3 regions of the Undibacterium sp. TJN19 genome follow, and region 3 is predicted to be linked to each of the others. Evidence: predicted binding sites of a transcription regulator. Region 3 holds the regulator's gene; each other region holds the start of a gene.

Region 1 (7,281 bases), on a different contig from region 3:
CCAATCGCAGCGCTGATGAAACCAGCCGCAAAGCAAGGGATATCATCAAACGCCAGACCGATCATCTTGCCCATCTGGTGGATGATTTGCTCGACGTGGCCAGAATCTCGCGTGGCAAGATCGCCTTGCGGCTGGCCGATGTTGAGTTAAGCGAACTGGTCCGCCAGGCTGCCGAATCCCTGAGTTCTTTTGTCGACACGAGAGAGCAGCATTGCGAGTTGTCATTGCCTGATGCTGAAGTATGGGTGTCCGGTGATGAAGTGCGCCTGCTTCAGGCCGTCAGCAACCTGATCCATAATGCGTCTAAATTTACGCCACGTCACGGGCGTATCCAGGTTGCGCTGGAAGTCGTGGGCGCATCGAAAGTTGTTATCCGGGTAAGCGATAATGGTATCGGCATTACGCCTGACCACATCAAACGGATTTTTGATATGTTCACGCAAAGCACGACTGCTCCAGATAAAGCGCCGGAAGGCCTGGGCATAGGTCTGTCACTGGCAACACGTCTCATAGAATTGCATGGTGGCAAAATTTCTGCTTACAGTCAGGGCGTTGGCAGTGGCAGTACCTTTACTATCGAATTGCCCTTGTTGCGCATGGGTTTGCCACATCCCGCAGTTTCTGCTCCAGGCCTCACTGCTGCGGGTGAAGGTGAGAAGAAAAAAATTCTCATTGTCGATGACAATCCCGATGCCTCAGAGATGCTGGGCATGTTGCTCACTGAGCTGGGGCATACTATTGAGATTGCCCATGATGCGAAGAGCACGCTGGCAATGATTGCAACCGTGCCCGATATTATTATCCTTGATATAGGCTTGCCAGGAATTAATGGTTATGAACTGGCGAAAATCCTGCGTGCCAGATCTGAATTGGCAAATGTGAAACTGATCGCGCTGACCGGTTATGGTGCGGACAAGGATAAACAAAAGGCAAAGGATGCGGGGTTTGATGCACATCTGGCCAAACCCGCAGATATTGCGACACTGACGGCTTGCCTGTCAGATAATTAAAAGGGATTGGATTGGTAGGGAGAAAGGTAGATCGTAGGTGTGAAGCTGGCAGGGTATTATTCAATGCAGATAGTCAGTGTTCATTGAAACGGCCATCCAGCTATCTCGCTTATTTCTGTCTGTTCTTTCTCTTATGTCTGTTTACATGCCTTGGCTGAGGATGTGGCGTGCATCAGGGCATACTAAGCATCAGGGCATACCAAGCATATCTGTTAATAATATGCTTGGTATGCCCTCTTGGTATGCCCTGATGGCTGCTGAACTCGTCAAATTGATTTAAATTGCTTTTCTGGTATTTTTCAAGCATCAGCTTGAAAAATACATGGCACGACGGTTCAGGCGTTGCTCTTCCAGTTTCCATATTCTGGATGCCTGGAATGCCGTATTTTCAGTGCGCGCTGGCGTTTTGCTTGCAGGTGCACGATCTGTCGTTGTCGAACCTATCGCAGGATAAGCTTGTTGGTATCTGGATGGGAAGCGCAGGTTAAGCATATTTTTCATGGTGGGTCTCCAGAAAGGGCAGAAAATTCAAGTAGGGTCATCTTAAATTTCCCGCACTAAAACGACTACAGGACGATTGCGATTCCTTATGTAAGAATTGTCCGATGTTAAGCCGCTACACAATGGGTTTGCCACCGCTACGAGAAACCTTGTGCCTTAACTGTGCCCGGCAGGCAGATTGTCCTGGAAGAGATCACCCTGTATGCTTTTCCCCTCTAATGCCAGTTCACTGGTCTTGGTCAGCGCGCTGGCCTTCACGCCAAGCAACCTTAATTTCTGCTCCAGTGGCGCTCGACGCAGGCATTCGCCGGCAGCACGGCGTATCGTGGCATAGTCTGCGGTTGGATCTGGCAGAGTCAGGTCGCGGCTGACGATGGTGAAATCGGTAAAGCGCAGCTTGATTCCTATCCTGTGGGTGACATAGCCCTTGCGCTGAAGGTCGCCAGCCAGTTTTTCGCACAATTCTGAAAAAATGGCAGATAACTCGCTCCTGTCCTGGCGCGCATGCAGGTCGCGCTCAAACGTGGTTTCCCGGCTGATCGATTTATAGTCGGAACTGGTAGAGATGGGCCTGTCATCCTGGCCATGCGCCGCCTGTAGCAGCCATTCGGCATAATTGCGGCCAAAATTGGTTTGCAAAAAATCAGGATCCGCTTTGGCAAGATCGCCGACGGTCAATATTCCCAGCGCTTCCAGCTTCTGGTTTGCCTTGGGGCCTATGCCGTTGATCTTGCGGGCGGGCAGGGGCCAGATGCGTGCAGGAATATCATCATGACTTAATACGGTCAGCCCATTGGGTTTTTCCAGATCAGAGCAGATCTTGGCCAGTAATTTGTTCGGCGCAATACCGATGGAACAGGACAGGCCAGTGGTGTCTCTGACTGCCTGCTTGATGGCCTGGGCCAGGGGGACAGTTTCCTGTTCATGGTCGCTCAGGTCTATATAAATTTCGTCGATACCCCGGTCTTCAACCAGAGGAGCGATAGACCTGACAGCAGCTTTGAACAAGCGCGAATAATGGCGGTAAGCATCGAAATTCGACGGCAGCAAAATGGCGTCTGGTGCCAGGTGGGCCACTTTCATGATGCCCATGGCAGAAAAAATACCCAGGGCCCGTGCTTCATAGGTTGAAGTGGTGACGACGCCACGCCCTACGTAGTTACGTAATCTTGAATATTCCTTGCTGCCATCGGCCAGCACTCTGGGCTGATCGGCTGACCTGCCACCAATGACGACCGCTTGACCACGCAATTCAGGATATTGCAGCAGTTCGACAGATGCATAAAAGGCATCCATATCAAGATGCGCGATGCGTCGATGTGGGATAGTCATAGTGGTAAGTATGCATTTAACTGTGCGCAAGATGCTTTTCAGCATAGCGCGCTTGCGCAATTATACTGTGTAAATGTACAGCGCTATGATTTGCTGGGCTTGAGGGGGGAGAATCGCAGGCGATGATTTGTCTTGACGAGGCTGGATAGGATGAGGAGCTTATTTTTGTGGTGGAGTGTTAAATTGCGATGCCTGTAATTGCTGAAAATAACTGCCTTCTATTTTTTTCATATTCAGTTTTTCCAAAAATACGTTCATGGCTTTTTGCAGTCTCAAACCTTGTTCATTTTTTTGAAAGCAGATATGCAGGGAAAAATTGGTCAGTTCCTTGTTATGAAAGACGATATTCTCCCTGGCGTTTTTCAGGCTTGGTTCAGTAATCAGCAACTGGCGTAATACATCTTTGCCTATGACGATGACATCGACACGATTAGCCATCAATTTGCGCAGATTACTGATATCAGAAGGCGCGCTATCGGTTTTGATCGCGCCTTTTTTCACCAGCTCATCAAATTCTTCACCATTCGCATAATCCTGCACCACGCCTATTTTTACCGTACCCAGGTCGGCAAAAGTTTTCCAGTCAAAGTGTTTGTCTTTGAGATGGGCAAAACCCACGATGCTATTGCCCAGCGAGGCTGAAAAGTAACAGGTCTTTTCTCTTTCCTTCAGATAGAAGGCGGGGAAATAACCCGCATAATCCGGGTCATTCAAGCCTATCTGTACGGCGCGGCTCCAGGGGGTATAACTGATTTGTGTTTCCAGCCCGGCCTGCACCGCAGCAGCTTTGACGATGGCTGAAGTCAGGCCTTCGTCAGGCAGGTGTGAGCCAACATAAGGCGCCCATTCCAGCGAGGCCAGATGCAGCACGGACTTGTTCGCAGCCAGCGCAGGCAGCGAAAGCATGCATCCGAAGATGACAGAAAGACAGCGATGGCGACAGGCTATCATGGTGACCCAGCGATGTGAGTGAGTCACCAGTTTAGCGTAACTTTCAAGCGTCTTTTCGCGTGCTTTCAGTTATGAGACAGTTGCTAACATAGTTGTTAAGCTTTAATTATCTTTCTGTTGCATCGCCGCATATGATGCTTTGAAAAATAAGAGTTTATCTGCTGCGGCTAAGGCGTTCATTTCCGCCAGCAGCAATTTCCTCAAATGCTGTATCGAGTTGGGCAAAGACATCCCAGCGGCTTTTACCAAGTTGTTGGGCAATTGCATCGATTATTTTCAATTCCAATGCTTCTTCGCGTTTGCCTTTCCATAACTTATCAGCCAGAGCAATAGATAATTCTTCAAAGCGTAAATCGTTTTGATGCCATGCCGCATGGCTGACACAACATCTGGCAATTTCATTTTGTACGCCATGTGCCAGCAATAATGTTTCACCGGCAGGTTCGTGTAATGAGCCAGGCGCGTCCAGTTCCTGTGGATGGAGAATTTTCCCCGCGTCATGTATTGCAACACCCAATTCGAGTAATTGCGCATCGAATAGTATTCCTAATCCTTCATAACAAGTTATCAAGGAATCTGCGGCTTCGCCAACCAATTGGACATGAGTGAGCAGGCGTTTGCCTGCACCCAATTGCTCCAGTAATAGATAGGCATCCTTACGTGTCTTCAGCATGTGGAATTTTTATGAAAAAACACTTGCCACGGAACAGAAAATTTCCGTGGCAAGTAGAGATTAGGCCTGATGAATGGTGGCCGTCGTTGTTTGAAGATTATGGCTTACTTGAAATCACCAGCAAACACGCGCACCAGTTTTTCATAGCCCAGATGCCTGTTCATCGCATCTTTGACCTGGGCTGCAGTCAATGCCTGGATTTTCTTTTCCAGATCTGCCTGGAACTGCATATTGCGACCGTAGTAAAGATTGCTGGCCAGCGTCATCGCCAGGTAATTATCCTGGCTGCGATCAAGTTGTGCCTGCTGGATGAAGCTTTTCTTGCCGTCTTCCAGTTCGGCAGGCAGGAATCCCTCCTTCAATACCCGTGCAATTTCTTCACTGATGCCGGTTTCCAGTTTTGCACGATTTTGTGGTGCATAGATGGCATAAACTGCAAAAGAGCCTGTTTCATCGATGGGGGAGGCATTGAATCCTGAACCGCCGCCGTAACTGACGCCGTCTTTTTGTCGTATGCGATTCAATATGCGTGAATTAGCGCTGCCACCCAGCAAGTAGTTACCCAGTACCAGCGCGGGGTAGTCGGGATGTTTGACACCTACCGGCACCTGCATGTTGGCGTAGAAAAAGGCATTTGCCTTGTCGGGCGTGATGAGCTGTTTTTCTTCCGGTTTGGTGACGCTGTAAGGTTTTGCCAGGCGACTGAAGTTCTGTGGTGCTTTCCAGTTTCCGAAGGCGCTTTCCAGTAGTGTCTTGACGCTTGCTGCATCAAATTCGCCGACGACGGACAACTGTCCCTGATTCGCCTGGTTGGCACCATAGTATCCTTGCCAGAAGGTTTTCAGGTCTGACAGTTTGATGGCTTTTAATTGCGCGATTTGTTCGTCTATGCTGCGATGGTAACGCGGATCACCTTCTGGCCAGGTGTTCAGGGCTTTTTTAGCGGCATCGACAGCAATGGCCTGTGGTTCTTTGCGGGACTCTTCTAACTGGGCGAGCTGTGAATTCACCAGTTGCGTATATTCAGCTTCGGAAAATGCTGGCTGGCGCAGTGCGTCTTTGACCAGTTCCAGTACCCGCGGCAAATTGTCGCGCACGGTTTCGAGGTTGATGCTGACGGAGGAAGGGCCGCCATTAATATTCAGCTTGGCCTTGAGCTTGTCCAGTTCTTCGGTAAATTGCTGATGGTTGAGTTTTTCCGTACCACGGCCCAGCATGGCACCAACCAGTTCATTGATACCAGATTTGTTTTTGAGGTTTTTCTCATCGCCAAAATTAAGCAGCATCGATAAAACGACGGTATTGCCACGTGTAGTCTTGGGCAAAAGGGCGTATTTCAAGCCATTGCTCAGTGCGCCAGTTTGTGTGCGTTTATCGATATTTTCGGAAGACGCATCAAAATTCTCGGCCTGTGCCATTGCAGTACCAGGTTTGAATTGCTTGATCTGTTCATCGACGGCCACCTTGGCCGGTGCTGGTGCGCGTTCCGGTTTGTCAGTAGGGATAAAACTGCCGACCGTGCTATTGCTGCTTTTTAGCCAGGTCGTTGCTACGCGTTGCACATCCTCAAGCTTAAGTGCCTTGACGCGGTCGCGGAACAGGAAAAACAGACGCCAGTCACCGGTCGCAATGTTTTCGGACAGGGAGACAGAAAATTTTTCCGGGTCGTTAAATACCTGGGCGATATCCGAATCCAGCTTGGCCTTGGCACGTGCGAGTTCTGCCTCGGTCACCGGTGATTTGCTGAAGCCTTCTATGGTGTCGAGCAAAATCTTTTTGGCTTCCTGTACATTTTGTTCGGTGCGCAGATTCGCGCCCAGCAACAGAAAGCCCGGTTCTTCCAGATTGGCTGCCCATGGGAAGACATCAGTGGCTTTTTTGCTTTCGACCAGGGCTTTGTGTAAACGACCATTTGGCGTATCACCCAGGATCAGGGCCAGCGCTTCTGTGGCTGCGTAATCCGGGTGGGCTGCCGGTACGGTGTGGTACAGGGCAACGACGGCTTGCGAATCGCCGACGCGGCGCACGGTGACTTCGCGTTCCCCATCCTGGGCAGGGTCTAATGTATACGTTGTTTCTATGACCCGTTTTGGTTTGGGTATTTTGCCGAACTGGCTGACAATGATTTGCAAAGCCTGTTTGGGATCAAAAGCGCCGGCAACGATGAGGGTGGCATTGTCTGGCTGGTAGTATTTGCGCCAGAAGGCTTGCAGATGCGGAATGCTGACGTTTTCGACATCCGTACGCGCGCCTATGGTGCTCTTGCCATAGTTATGCCATTGATGGGCGCTGGCCATCACTCTCTGTATGAGCACGCTCATGCCGGAATTTTCGTTCTTTTCCATCTCATTGCGAACCACAGAAAATTCGGTCTTCAGGTCGTCACCAGAAATACGCGAGTTGACCATGCGGTCGGCTTCCATCGACAGCGCCCAGGCCAGGGTTTCGGGCTTGGCGGCAAAGGTTTCATAGTAGTTAGTGCGATCCAGCCAGGTTGTGCCGTTGAATTGCACGCCACGCTGCGACATTTCTTCCCACAGCCGTGGATGGGCTTTGCTACCTTTGAACATCAGGTGTTCGAGCAAATGCGCCATGCCGGTTTCACCATAGCTCTCATGACGCGAGCCAACCCGATAGGTAATATTGACCGTCGTTGTTGGTTTGCTGGCATCTGGTACCAGTAATACGCGCATGCCATTGCTGCTCAGTTGATATTCGTCGATACCTTCCACCGTACGCACAAATTGCAAGCCTGCCGGCAGGGCGGCTTTAGCGCTGCCGGCGGTGTCAGCAGGTGCGGCGATTGCAGCAACT
Region 2 (7,281 bases), on a different contig from region 3:
GCGCGCTGCCATTGGGGCGCACGCCGGATGCGAGAGTAATATCGCGGGGCTTATAGTCAGTGATACGGGCGTCAAGATCCCACAATCCATCATCGCGCGCGAACGCTTCGATCTGGATAGTACGCGTGTGCTTCAGGGCGCGTCTGTTGGTTGACGAAGATAAGGGCATCATGCCTGCTGGCGGCTAAACCGGAATACTCAATAAATATAGCCACAATTGCGTGTCGTTACCGCAGCTTCTACGATAACAGCCGCTCCTGCGGCCCTGCAAAAAACCACAAGAGTTTAGCACAGACCTGCACGGAACTCACCACCTGACTACAATTTAAGCAATAGCCTGACTCGATTTCTTACGGAAACATGATTCTTTTAATATCAAATCAGATGCATCTTAGAGAGATGCATGAAATAGATGTCTTCATCAACAATAATCCAAGCTATCAATACAGCGATTCGCGACAAACTCTGCGCATTATCCTGATAGCTGGCATTTGCGCTTTGGGGCGCCTTTTAAAACTGGAGAACTGGAGAACGAGAGACTGAAAGACTGCGGGCGTTTGATATGCTACCTGTTTGATAATGAAGCGCTGGGTTCCAAGATAAACCTTGCGCATTTGCTGGCGTTAATCGATCTCATCTTCATCGCGGGGTGCTCGCATGGCAGCTTGTATCGCCCGGCTGGAAAACCCTCTTTGCTGCAAAAACGCCGCCTGCTTCATCTTCTCTTGATGATCAGCAGGGGCAGTGCGAAATTTCCGGTGCAGGACTTGTATCGCCCTCTCCTGCTCGCTCGCCTGCAAACCTTCTTTGACAGCATCTATATCTTGCGACTGCAAACCGTGACTTTGCAATTCCGCCAAAATGCGATTATTGCCAAAACGTGCCTGCCGACGGTTGACCAGGGATTCAGAAAAGCGCTCGCCTGATAAATACTTGGCCGCTTCAAGAAAATTCAATACGGCTTCAACATCCTCCCCCTCTTGCACATAGGGTGCAAGCTTGCGCTCAAGCTCCATGCGGCTATGTTCACGCATGGATAAATAACGCAAGGCTCTGGCCTTCAGGCTAATTATTGGTTTCTTCATACTTTAAAAGCAAAAACGCTGACCACCCGCGAAACTCTTGTCACGCAAGCAATCAGCATTTCTGCCTGATCTCAGATCAGGGAATAAGACTTGCGCAAACCCCGCCCAACAAAGCCAACCGAGAGGGCCGTACAATGTACGAAGCTGCCTATCCTGAGAAGGTCTTGCGCAAGTCCAAACTTAACATTTAACTTAAAACTTAACTTAGTACTTACTCAGCTATCGAAGCTGGCAACAAAGGCACGCCCAGATGTGCGCGCACTTTGTTTTCAATTTCTTTCGACAACTCTGGACGTTCTTTCAGGAAATTACGTGCATTATCCTTGCCTTGACCGATACGCTCACCATTGTAGCTGTACCAGGCCCCTGCCTTTTCAATGATCTTGGCGTCCGCACCCAGATCAAGGATTTCACCTTCACGAGAAGTGCCTTCCCCATACAAAATATCGAAATGCGCTTCTTTAAATGGCGGTGCAACTTTATTTTTGACTACTTTGACCTTGGTTTCATTACCAACCACTTCATCGCCCGACTTGATCGAACCGGTGCGGCGGATATCCAGACGTACAGAAGCATAAAACTTCAGAGCATTACCGCCAGTCGTCGTTTCCGGGCTACCGAACATGACACCAATTTTCATACGGATCTGGTTAATGAAAATCACCAGGGTGTTAGTACGTTTAATGCTGCCTGTCAGCTTACGCAAAGCCTGAGACATCAAACGTGCCTGCAAGCCAGGCAAAGAGTCACCCATGTCGCCTTCAATCTCGGCACGTGGCGTCAGCGCCGCTACCGAATCGATAACAACCAGGTCAACGCTGCCAGAACGCACCAGCGCATCAGTAATCTCCAATGCCTGCTCACCAGTGTCTGGCTGAGAAATCAGCAAATCAGACAAATTCACGCCCAGCTTCTGCGCATAACCCACGTCCAATGCATGTTCAGCATCAATGAACGCACAGGTACCACCAATTTTTTGCATTTCTGCAATCGCTTGCAGTGTCAGCGTAGTTTTACCTGAAGACTCAGGGCCATAAATTTCTACCACACGGCCACGTGGCAAGCCACCAACGCCCAGCGCAATATCTAGACCAAGTGAGCCAGTGGAAACAACCTGCACCTCTTCCACCACTTCGCCATCAGCCATACGCATGACTGAACCTTTACCAAACTGCTTTTCTATCTGTGCCAGAGCTGCGGCAAGTGCCTTCGCTTTTTCTGTGGCGTTTTCAGGTTTCTTATCGTCCATACTATCTTTCATTCAATAAGCGGCGGTGGAAAATGAAGCGCAGGTTTAATTTCCCGCGTTTTGCAGTACTGTATAAAAAAACAGTGATTTATGCAAGCGACATTTTCAAATTGATGGAAATTTGTTGATTTATTAAGAATAGGACGATTTTGTCGATTTCCGTTTAACTCTGAATTTTTCTCGTTTACGGCCATGACATAGACCGACAAAGGTCATCAGAAACTAGCTGTCGATTTTCATTTAACTCTGAATTTTTTTCATTTAACTTTGAATTCGTAGGTAGACATGTGCCCCTTTATAAGGGCACATGCTACAACAGCATACATTTCAATTTGGGATAGTGTTGAGGCGAAAGCTCAGACTAATACCGTGCTTTACTGGTATTGCCGTTAGGTGCACTGCAGTCACTAACGGAAAATCGCGGCAATTGTATCTATTTAGAATAAACATACATAAACGTATGCGTGGAGAAGACATTCAAGGGTCAATCCATTTTTTCACTGGAGATCGTTTGTAAAAATTCTAGTCAGCCAAGTATGTCTTGCTTAATAGTTCAAAAGTACCGATTTTTACTGGATTAGGCGTGGCCTTTGCGTGAAATTCTGATCCACTTACTTTATCAATTGTTGTCATTATAGCTTTAAAATCTAAAACGATGCTATGACATCGTTATTGATGTGGCCTATATTTTTTAATGCTGTGAATGTAAAACATCAAAAGATTCTAGTACATGAAACGTCCGATTTATCATCTAGAGTTGGGCCTAGGTCGAGGTTTTCTTGCTAGCAAAAATCTTCTATAGAGCTCATCAGCACCAGGGGAAGGTATTGCATCCTTTTGGGATGCAAACAAATTATAGAATCGTAGAAACTTTATACAATCTCGCGAATACATCCACTTCCATGCGATCCGATACGGATTCTTTTCACTACAGCTTCTGTCGAGTAGTGTTTGAAACATGAAATTGTTAACGGCCTTTACGAATGACATTAACCAAGATGCGATGTCAGCCAGTTCATTTTTTCCAAGTGCTAGCGGTTTTTCCAAAGCTTGGCTGTGTATTTCCAGACCAAGCGCGATCCCATTTTGGGTACCAAGTTTCCCAAAGCGATGGACACAGCAGTGCCTCATTTGACATATTTTTTCAAACTCCAATAACAAGGTCTTCAAATTTTCCGGAATTTTCTCTACCGCGAGGAATTTGATTAATGATTTACGAACCGCATCTTCACTAGCAAATGAAACGCCTTCAAGTAACGCTTCGGCCAGTAGCTTTTTATTTTGATAAAGTACTGCGCCGAAAGGGACGGTATATGAATGCGCGTCAGCCTGAGCCTTTTGATCGGTATTTATAATTGAACTAATAACGGATCTGAAATATCCCTCAACAGCAGAAACATGCCCCAGAAGCAATAATCGTGAAAATTCTGGTGAAACACTTGCTGCGCCAGTCCAAAGCTTATTAATCTCTTTGCAGTTCTCAATATAAATATCGATTGCCGAAGTCGCAGTCTCGGAATAGGTACAATCGAACAAAATTACCGTGTTGGGGCAAGGACTCGCTGCAATTGAGCCGATATTGGTAATTGCGGAGTAATCCGCTGACACGCTATTAGTTGCCATTTGCTAGGAAAGAAAATCGTCAACAAAACTATGCAAGACATCGGCGATTTTAGTACTTCGACGCCGACCGAAACCGTATACTGTGATCAATTCAGCGACGGGATTTTGCATAGCTAGATAATCACGAATAGTTTTTAGCTGTGGTAAATCATTTTTTATTTGTCGAATTTGAAATTGCGTCAACGCAGGCACCATCTCGATTTGTACGTTTAAGCAAGCGTCGAATGACGAGACTGCGATCAGCTGACTTCCACAATTGCTACAGAATTTTTGCATTTCATCGACCCGCTTTGTACCACATGCAGGACAAGGAGGGAGCGCAAAATCTAGATCTTTCAGAATCGCTATATCATCTACGTATTTTTCTAACTTACGACGAATAGGATGTTTTGCCCGTCGAGCATGAATAGCATCGACCGTACTTCTAAGTGTACCTCCCGCATCCCCTGAAGTTAGTGCCCTGCTGCTGAGAAGGGCTGCGCCATGTGGTATGAATCGTCGATAAATTCGCTCAGGAGTACCGTGTTTCACTTCTTTGGCGTCGAAGATGAGTCCTGCCTCAACTAGTAATTGAAACATGCGGCGAACGATTGGGGTAAGGTCCTCCTTAGGAACCCCAACAATTAGTTGGACCAATTCTCGACTATCATTCGCGCTCTTAATTGCCTTCACCATGCCATTTAGAATGAGTTCTCCCACACTAAGTAGATTCGCAAACTTTGGAACTTTCGTCGCAAGCGAACGGAATTCTGCGAGCCTAGCCGAAAGGTGATCCTCAATAACCTGGTTGACTCGGGCTTGCATAGACCTATTTCGATTCTCCTTAAACGACTGCAACATCGTTAAGTAAGCACGAGGAACACCAAAAGCCGCAAATCGCAAAATCTCAACAATATCATTAGGAAAAAGCTCGAAATCAGGGAATCGACATCGAGCAATTTGATCCAGATCTGATGCGTAAGTAGGTGCTTCGAAAGAGGTCCAAACGAACACGTCCGTACTGTCCTGACCAGCGTGAAAGCGGGGGCTATACTCAGTTGTTCCGGGGTAGACTGATGCTTTAGGAGCTATGGTTGAAGACTTAAGAGCACGCACAATATCAAGTAGTTCGATAAGATAGCTTGGCGTAAGTGTCAGTGCCGCGTCATCAAGCAGGAGCACTGTCCGTTTTCGCCCTGCGATGCCACATGCAGCATCTAGCAATTGCTGAACTTTCGTAACTGTAATTGACCTAGAAAGTGCGAGCTCATCAACAGAAAGTGGTTGGTTTCGTTCCAATGCCGCAATTAACAGTTCTAAACGATGTTTTGGCAGACTAAGCAATTTTTCAATCTCAGCAACACCTGACGCATTCTTCCCTTTGTACTCAAGACTCCCGTATGTTGCCAACACTACCAACCCCAATGCCCAGGCATGAAATTCATCTGGTGGCGATGCCCTTGATACAAGCAGAGGCTCCAACCGATAATATTTATTAAAGGAGACATATACTGAAAATGGCTTAGACTGATCTTCTTGGCATGTAATCCAAGAGTACCGCATCATGTGGGTTTTGCCACAGCCGCGGGGACCGACAATTGTTTTTAATGATGGTGTAAGTAAAGCTTTTAACACGCTTTTAAACAGCTCGCTATCAGGTGCAGTCTCGGAAACCAAATCTTCGACAGGTATGTAGTCGGCCCGTTGTTCTAGCACCAAATCTTCGTCTTTTGTAACGCCGTCGTTTTCTGCTGTTTTCATTTTTACTTTATAAAGGCAAAGCCATTTGCAATACGTCTGACCTAGAGAGATATTTTGCTCCAACCCCGTGAGCCAATGTCTCAAGTGCATTGCGTCCAGCTGCGCTAGAAAAGAACCGCATGATACTGTCACGATATTTCGGTGGCACTCGCAACGCGTATATGCAGTCGCTAATTACACACCCCTCTCCCTCGACCAAGCAAATTTTATCGTGTAAATTGCGACCTATTCGTGCGATCAAAATATCGCCTGGCTCTGCGATATGAACTTGACCAGGTAATTTTCCTAACGTCCTAGCCGCCCTGAGAAATTTCTTAGGAACCCGCGCAAAAACGCCATCTAGACGACGGGGAAAATCACTTAAATGAAAAATAGGAACTGGTAAAGAATCGAGTTGATTGGAACTAAATGAACCTCGTTGAAGCGACGCCCCCATATTTTCAATGGTCATCGTTTTTCTACGTTTCGTTGAACTTGCTACAGATTGTCTTGAAAAATGAAATCCATAGTCAAGCCTCTTCTCTGCAATCTCTGCTGGGATAACGAGAGGTGCGGACAGTTCACCTTGCATGGATAAATTCCGTAGCACGACTTGTTCAGTAGTACCGCCTGACTTTGCAAGAACCAAAAGATGAGTTTGTGCATCAGTACCGCTGAACACCCGTCGGGGAAGCTGGACAATTTCTTTAATGAGGTGCTGCCTTAAAAGCACTGCGCGGACTCGTTCGAATTTCTGGCCGGTTAGCAATCCATCAGGAAGTATTAATCCCAGTTTGCCTTTGCGTTTAAGAAAACGGAGATTTTGTGCGATGAACAGTAAATCTGCTCCGGCGTCATGTATTGAATCAAGAGCTCCGGAAAATCCGGCTTCTTCAAGAATGGCACCATAACCAGCTCGCCACTTCGGACGAACGTATGGCGGGTTGCACAGACCGATGTCCACACTACCAAAAGACAAACCAATCTTATTTGCCAGTTCGTCATCCAACGCGTCTTGGACGTAGTGCATATGGGCTTGACCACCGTGATCACTTAACTCAGGTCGAGTACTATGATCGGCATCTACAGTGACTAACCGAGCCCCTCCCCACTTTCGAACTGCTGCACTTGATATGGAGCCCTGTCCCACGCCTAACTCAACAATGAGCTTTGGCTTCACATGGTCAATTAAATTAACCAAAATGTCGCTTACGGCTGGTGCCGTGTAATAACGTCCCCAGCTATCCGAAGTCATGCCGGGTCGAATTAAGTCAAGCTGCGGAGCAAGTGTCATATTACTTTCTATATTGTAGTGCATTGCGCAGCAGATAAATTACTTAGCCCACATATTATATTTCCAATAAGCCTGCGCAACAATATGCATGCATTAAAACCCACAATCAGGTATCGAAGAAATTCAACTTCTCAAATCAGCAAAAGCAGCTCTAAAGCAAAGAGGTGACATGTGATTTGCAATTATAAACTTCCATAATTTAACCTTATCCTGCTTTCAACACTGCAACATACCGAGCGCCTAGAGCTTTATATAGATCGACGCTAAAAGATTTGTTGTTCACGTCCATTGATGAAACTATTTCCACCAGA
Region 3 (7,281 bases):
GCTCTACTACTTGCGTCAGCAAGGGCTGGATGGACTGGAAACCCTGCACGCCACGTGCCCCCTCTTCAGCAATGGCAAAGATCTTGGATTCAGCCTCGTCCAGCATCTGCTTGACTTCTTTACCCTGCGGATTAAAGGCATTTCCTGAAATTTCATCGGCAACCGTAATGAGCTTACGCAATACGCCGCGATCGCGGACAATTTCTGCATAGCGACGAATGTTGGCCGCAGATGGCGTATTTTGCGCCAGGGCATTGAGGTAGCTGAGGCCACCGGCATCGTCAGCCTTGCCCATTCCGTTCAAGGCTTCAAAAACGGTAATCACGTCAGCTGGGCGTGACGAATTAATCAGTTTGACCATGCACTGGAAAATGATCCTGTGGTCGTAGCGGTAAAAATCTTCTTCGCCAATAAAGTCGGCGATGCGGTCCCATGCTGCGTTATCAAGCAATAAACCACCCAGAACAGATTGCTCTGCTTCTATGGAATGGGGGGGGACGCGTATAGCGTCAATTTGAGGATCAGAACCAGCTTTCATGGCGCGCATTATAACCGTTAAATCAAATTGCCAGACAGTACAAGATACGGGAAATGCGTTTGTTTGTGACAGGATTGTGACGGGATTCAGACAAACAACAAACAAAGGAAATTCAGGCAATAAAAAAGCCGGGAATTCCCGGCTTTTCTTACAGCAATTTGCAAAAAGCAAATTAAGCGTGTTCGCCCAATACAGCAACGTTGACATCAACAACAACATCAGTGTGCAAAGCAACTGAAACTGTGTGATCGCCAGCGATTTTCAATGGACCTTGTGGCAAGCGTACTTGTGCTTTTTCCACTGCAAAACCTTGTTTAGTCAAAGCATCAGCAATGTCAAAGTTTGTTACGGAACCGAACAAACGGCCATCAACACCAGACTTCTGGGTGATTTGTACTGTCAAACCGGACAGTTTTTCACCTTGAGCTTGAGCAGCAGCCAATTTAGCAGCCGCTGCTTTTTCCAATTCAGCGCGTTTTGCTTCGAATTCAGCAACAGCAGCTGTCGTTGCACGACGAGCCATACGTTGAGGAATCAAAAAGTTACGAGCATAGCCGTCTTTAACACGAACTACGTCACCCAAATTGCCGAGATTAACGACTTTATCCAACAGAATAACTTGCATATTTTTCTCCTTTACCTTGTCGTCAATTACGCTGTGTGCAAATCAGTGTATGGCAGCAACGCGAGGTAACGTGCACGTTTAATTGCTGTATCAACTTGACGTTGATACAACGCTTTAGTACCGGTCAAACGTGCTGGCATGATTTTGCCGTTTTCTTGCACGAAATCTTTCAGTGTGTCGATGTCTTTGTAGTCAACTTTTTCTACATGCGCCGCAGTAAAACGGCAGAATTTTTTGCGCTTGAACAAAGGATTTTGTTGTTGACGCTTTTGCTTCAATTTGCTTTTGTCGAATTTTTTACCGAATGCCATTTTTGGCTCCTAATCTAGTAAAGGCGCCCCGAATTCAATGATATGAAAGACGAGACTTTTGCTATTGCGATTTTTGCGCGCTAAAAAACCAGTAAATTCCCTTGCCACATCCAGTTCGATTTCATTAAACCGCTGAGAGATTTCCCCCGCTGCGATGGCAGAAATTTCAAACTCTACCTGGCGAACTGTGTTCGCTTCAGTATTGCTGGAACTGTGTATCAGGGTGGCAGAAGCTATCGGAATACCGGCTGGCGTGTATCGCAACGCCGTTTTTTCCACTATCCGTGCTACCAGCTTCAGTTGATTCACTATTTTTTACGCGACCTCAATCAAATAAATATTAAGCAGCAGGCGCTTCTACGCGTTGCGCTTTAGCAGCATCTTCTTTTTGTACAGCTTTCATCATTGGAGAAGGTGTTGTTTCTGCTTTTTTCAATTTGACTGTCAGGTGACGCAAAACAGCATCATTGAATTTGAATGCGGTTTCCAACTCGAGCAGAGTTTCAGCATCACATTCGATGTTCAGGCAAACATAGTGTGCTTTTGCCAGTTTTTGAATCATGTAAGCCAATTGACGACGGCCCCAGTCTTCAACGCGGTGAACTTGACCACCACGGGCTACAACACTTGCCTTGTAGCGTTCGATCATTGCAGGAACTTGCTCGCTCTGATCGGGATGTACGATAAATACGATTTCATAATGACGCATATATTCTCCTTGTGGACAATAAAAATAGCCCGCCTCGGCGTCAAGACGAGTGCGGGAAGAGGAAAGCCGACAATAATAACGCAATTCCGTTTATTTTTCAATTACATCAAGGACTTGGGTAACGCAATTCGCATAATTAGCGAAATTGTTTCGTATTATTGCTTGCATATGCGGCTTTACTGTATAAAAATACAGTCTGCTTGTATATACAGCCAAAGTTCACCAATGAGAGTGCCATGCTTAAACTAACCGCCCGCCAGGAACAGATTTTAAATCTGATCAAAGATGCGATTCAAAATACCGGGTTCCCCCCTACCCGTGCCGAAATTGCGACAGAACTGGGATTTCGCTCTACCAATGCCGCAGAAGAGCACTTGCAGGCGCTGGCACGCAAAGGCGTTATAGAAATCGCGGCAGGCACATCACGTGGCATACGTTTGCTTGAATCCAACCTGTCCAGCCACATTCCCGGCATACAGATGGCTTTGCCACACCCTGCGCTGATGCAGCTGAGCCTGCCATTGGTGGGCAGAGTGGCTGCTGGCTCGCCCATACTGGCAACGGAACATATAGAATCTACTTACCATGTTGACCCTGCCCTGTTCTCGGCCAAACCTGATTTTTTACTGAAAGTACGAGGCATGTCCATGCGTGATGCAGGCATCCTGGATGGCGATTTATTGGCGGTGAAAAAGGCTGATTCAGCGCGTAACGGGCAAATCGTCGTAGCACGCCTGGGCGACGATGTCACGGTCAAGCGTTACAGAAAAACGGGCAACCTGATTGAGCTGATGCCTGAAAATCCTGATTACCCCATCATCAAGGTAGGCGATAACGAAGAACAATTTGCACTCGAAGGCCTGGCAGTCGGACTAATGAGAAACTGGGTATAAATTCGCTTGCGCGAGATGTGCCCGATTTCCCATAAGTCACATCGCATAAATATCCTGAATGCCAACAAGCTGCCAGGATATTTTTGAATATTTGCCCACAATAAAAAAACGCCCGATTTAATCGGGCGTTTTTTTATTGCACATGCAATGAAGAGCCTGATCGATGAACTTATCGATCAGGCAATCAATCAATGCTTCACAACCGTCGTATCTGCCGGCGTTTCTGTAGGAGCAGCCGTTGCAGCAGCGGCCACTGCCACTGGCTCGTCAACCAGGGGAGTAGGTTGTCTTTCCAGTGCAATCTCCAACACTTTGTCTATCCAGCGAACCGGGATAATTTCCAGCTTGTTTTTGACATTGTCAGGGATCTCAGTCAAATCCTTGGCATTTTCTTCGGGTATCAATACCGTCTTGATACCACCACGATGTGCTGCCAGTAATTTTTCCTTCAATCCACCAATAGGTAATACTTCACCACGCAAGGTAATTTCACCAGTCATGGCAACATCAGCACGCACAGGAATACCTGTAAACACAGAGACAAGGGCAGTTGTCATGGCGATGCCCGCGGACGGGCCATCTTTCGGTGTTGCGCCTTCGGGAACGTGGATATGAATATCACTCTTCTCGAAAACGTCACCTTTAATGCCCAGACGCGCCGCACGGCTACGCACAACGGTACGGGCAGCCTCGATTGACTCTTTCATGACGTCACCCAAAGTACCTGTACGTATCACGCCACCCTTGCCTGGCATGGCCACAGCTTCGATGGTCAGCAAATCGCCACCGACTTCTGTCCAAGCCAAACCAACTACCTGGCCAATTTGATTTTCCTTGACTGCCACACCAAAGTCATAGCGACGCACACCCAGATATTTATCCAGATTTTTCGAATTAATGGTCGCTTTTTTCTCTGTTTTTTTCAACAGCAGCATTTTGACGACTTTACGGCAAATTTTGGAAATTTCTCTTTCCAGCGAACGCACGCCTGCTTCACGTGTGTAATAGCGAATGATGTCGCGCAAGGCACTTTCAGCAACGGTAATTTCAGCTTCTTTCAAACCATTGTTCTTGATTTGCTTGGGCAATAAATAACGTTGCGCAATACTGGTTTTTTCATCCTCCGTATACCCAGACAGACGTATCACTTCCATACGATCAAGCAAGGCTGGTGGAATATTGTAGGAATTTGAAGTCGCTACAAACATCACGTCAGAAAGATCGAAATCCACTTCAATGTAATGATCGGAGAACGTGTGATTTTGCTCAGGGTCCAGCACTTCCAGTAAAGCAGAAGAAGGATCACCACGGAAATCAGCACCCATCTTGTCAACTTCATCAAGCAGGAACAAAGGATTACGTACACCTATCTTCGACAGGCTTTGCAAGATCTTGCCAGGCATGGAACCGATGTAAGTACGACGATGACCGCGAATTTCAGCTTCATCACGCACACCACCCAGCGCCATGCGCACAAACTTGCGGTTAGTTGCACGGGCGATAGACTGCCCCAGCGAGGTTTTACCCACGCCAGGAGGACCTACCAGACACAGGATAGGCGCTTTCAGCTTGTCGACGCGCTGTTGTACTGCAAGATATTCCAGAATACGTTCTTTGACCTTATCGAGGCCAAAATGCTCGTCCTCAAGGACTTTTTCAGCATTCGCCAGATCATTGTTGACCTTGGATTTTTTCTTCCATGGCAAGTTGACAATGGTGTCGATGTAGTTACGCACGACGGTAGCTTCAGCCGACATCGGAGACATCATTTTGAGTTTTTTCAACTCATTCTGCGCTTTGTCGCGGGCTTCTTTAGGCATTTTGGCGGCCAGGATTTTTTTCTCAAGCTCGTCAATGTCAGCGCCCTCTTCACCTTCGCCCAACTCTTTCTGTATCGCCTTGACTTGTTCGTTCAGGTAATACTCGCGCTGGGATTTTTCCATCTGGCGCTTGACGCGACCACGGATGCGCTTCTCAACTTGCAGGATATCGAGTTCGCCTTCAAGCTGCCCCAACAAATGTTCGAGACGCTTGGAAACGCTGAAAATTTCCAGAATGACCTGCTTTTGCTCCAGCTTTAACGGCAAGTGGGCAGCGATGGTATCGGCCAGACGACCGGCATCGTCAATACCGGACAGGGAAGCCAGAATTTCTGGTGGAATTTTTTTATTCAGTTTGACGTATTGATCAAACTGCTGGACGATGGCACGGCGCATCGCCTCTACTTCTGACTCGTCGCCTTCATCCAGGCTGATCGGTGTCAGATCGGCAGAAAAATGCGATTCGGAATCATAAATCTTATGAATGCGTGCACGCTGCGCGCCTTCAACCAGCACCTTGACGGTGCCATCTGGCAATTTCAACATTTGCAGAATATTGGCAATACAGCCGATTTCGTAAATGTCTTCTGCTGAAGGTTCGTCTTTTGCAGCGGCTTTCTGGGCTGCAAGCATAATGCTCTTTCCCTGATCCATGGCAGCTTCCAGCGCCTTGATGGATTTTGGGCGTCCCACAAACAGCGGAATTACCATATGCGGGAATACAACAACATCTCGCAGTGGCAATAACGGCAGTTGGGTTTGTTCGGTAATCAGAGTAGTCGTCATGGCGCACCTTTCATAAATACTGGTTAACAATGTTGGCGCACAGGGCGGAAACACAAGCCCATCTTGAAAAAAAACAATAAAAAAAGCCACTCAGAGAGCTTCCCCGGGTAGCTTTACGATTGAAGCTGAATTAATTTTGTTAATCCATTGTACTTCGAATCAAATTAAAACAAGGCGAAAATAAATAAAAAATGGGGAGTTTCCTCCCCATTATGTGCATCTGGCATCAATTGAATGTATGCAAAACCTGATCAGGCACCGGCAACCTTGGGTTGCTCATGATAAATTAGCAATGGTGTAGCGCCATTCGTGATGGTATTTTCATCAATCACAACTTTTGCTACATTCTGGTGACTAGGTAAGTCATACATGACGTCCAGCAAGGCATGCTCGAGTATGGAACGCAGACCACGGGCACCGGTTTTACGGGCAATCGCTTTCTTGGCGATCGCTTGCAAAGCTGCGGGGCGAATTTCCAGCTCTGTGCCTTCCATTTCCAGCAATTTTGCATATTGCTTGATCAGGGCATTTTTTGGCTCTACCAGAATCTGTATCAATGCAGCATCATCAAGCTCATTCAATGTCGCAATCACAGGCAGCCGACCAACCAGTTCAGGTATGAGACCAAACTTGATCAGATCTTGCGGCTCTGCATCTTGCATGACTTCGCTGGCGCTCTTTTCTGTCTGGCTTTTCACGCTGGCAGAAAAACCTATGCTGCTGCGCTCAGAGCGATCAGAAATGATCTTTGCCAGGCCATCAAACGCGCCGCCACAAATGAACATGATGTTGGTCGTGTCGATCTGTATGAAGTCCTGATTAGGGTGCTTCCTGCCGCCCTGTGGTGGCACGGATGCCATCGTTCCTTCAACCAATTTCAACAATGCCTGCTGCACGCCTTCGCCGGATACGTCACGGGTAATCGAAGGGTTATCGGACTTACGAGAAATTTTATCAATTTCATCAATATAAACGATACCCTTTTGCGCGCGTTCAACTTCGTAATTGCAATTTTGCAGCAATTTTTGAATAATATTTTCTACGTCTTCGCCAACATAACCAGCTTCAGTCAGTGTTGTCGCATCAGCAATAACGAAAGGCACATTCAACATACGTGCCAAAGTCTGCGCCAGCAAAGTTTTGCCGGAACCAGTCGGCCCTACCAGCAAAATATTGCTCTTGGCCAGTTCAACGTCGTCTTTTTTGCTCAGATGCTTGAGGCGCTTGTAATGGTTATAGACCGCTACCGCCAGAATGCGCTTGGCAGTTTCCTGGCCGATTACATACTGATCCAGCAAATCGGTGATTTCCTGAGGGGTAGGTAATTCCGTTTTTGCGCTGGCAATATTATCAATTTCCGACACTTCATCGCGAATGATGTCATTGCACAAGTCTATGCATTCATCGCAGATAAATACGGATGGCCCTGCTATCAGTTTTTTAACCTCATGCTGACTCTTGCCGCAAAACGAGCAATAGAGCAACTTTTCTCCGCTGGAGGATTTTTTATCGGGCATGATACGTATATGAAATAAACAAAATTAATCTATGAAATCAGTATTCAGCGTAAAACCCACGCGCTAAATCAATCACCAATTT

What was found. Region 3 encodes LexA, which represses DNA repair genes until DNA is damaged. Its sites were predicted from a motif close to ACTGTATNNNNATACAGT; they were not measured.
Region 1: dinB (DNA polymerase IV) is a predicted target of LexA. The motif match lies at 2,908-2,925, and genes of this name have one in related genera.
Region 2: recA (recombinase RecA) is a predicted target of LexA. The motif match lies at 2,402-2,419, and genes of this name have one in related genera.

Annotation. Positions count from the first base shown of each region.
Region 1 is NZ_JBMPPL010000001.1:1,483,557-1,490,837, reverse strand. Features, by position in the region: gene ACO0LH_RS06760 (response regulator) at 1-1,010, shown strand, start outside; gene ACO0LH_RS06755 (hypothetical protein) at 1,317-1,511, opposite strand; gene dinB (DNA polymerase IV) at 1,668-2,843, opposite strand; gene ACO0LH_RS06745 (substrate-binding periplasmic protein) at 3,003-3,749, opposite strand; gene ACO0LH_RS06740 (hypothetical protein) at 3,949-4,425, opposite strand; gene ACO0LH_RS06735 (M16 family metallopeptidase) at 4,572-7,281, opposite strand, start outside.
Region 2 is NZ_JBMPPL010000007.1:19,723-27,003, reverse strand. Features, by position in the region: gene ACO0LH_RS18455 (DUF2889 domain-containing protein) at 1-169, opposite strand, end outside; gene recX (recombination regulator RecX) at 624-1,085, opposite strand; gene recA (recombinase RecA) at 1,297-2,334, opposite strand; gene ACO0LH_RS18440 (hypothetical protein) at 3,082-3,957, opposite strand; gene ACO0LH_RS18435 (zinc ribbon domain-containing protein) at 3,961-5,697, opposite strand; gene ACO0LH_RS18430 (N-6 DNA methylase) at 5,705-6,994, opposite strand; gene ACO0LH_RS18425 (dUTP diphosphatase) at 7,176-7,281, opposite strand, start outside.
Region 3 is NZ_JBMPPL010000016.1:30,350-37,630, forward strand. Features, by position in the region: gene ACO0LH_RS26685 (replicative DNA helicase) at 1-538, opposite strand, end outside; gene rplI (50S ribosomal protein L9) at 711-1,163, opposite strand; gene rpsR (30S ribosomal protein S18) at 1,190-1,474, opposite strand; gene priB (primosomal replication protein N) at 1,484-1,783, opposite strand; gene rpsF (30S ribosomal protein S6) at 1,815-2,183, opposite strand; gene lexA (transcriptional repressor LexA) at 2,420-3,076, shown strand; gene lon (endopeptidase La) at 3,265-5,682, opposite strand; gene clpX (ATP-dependent Clp protease ATP-binding subunit ClpX) at 5,934-7,199, opposite strand.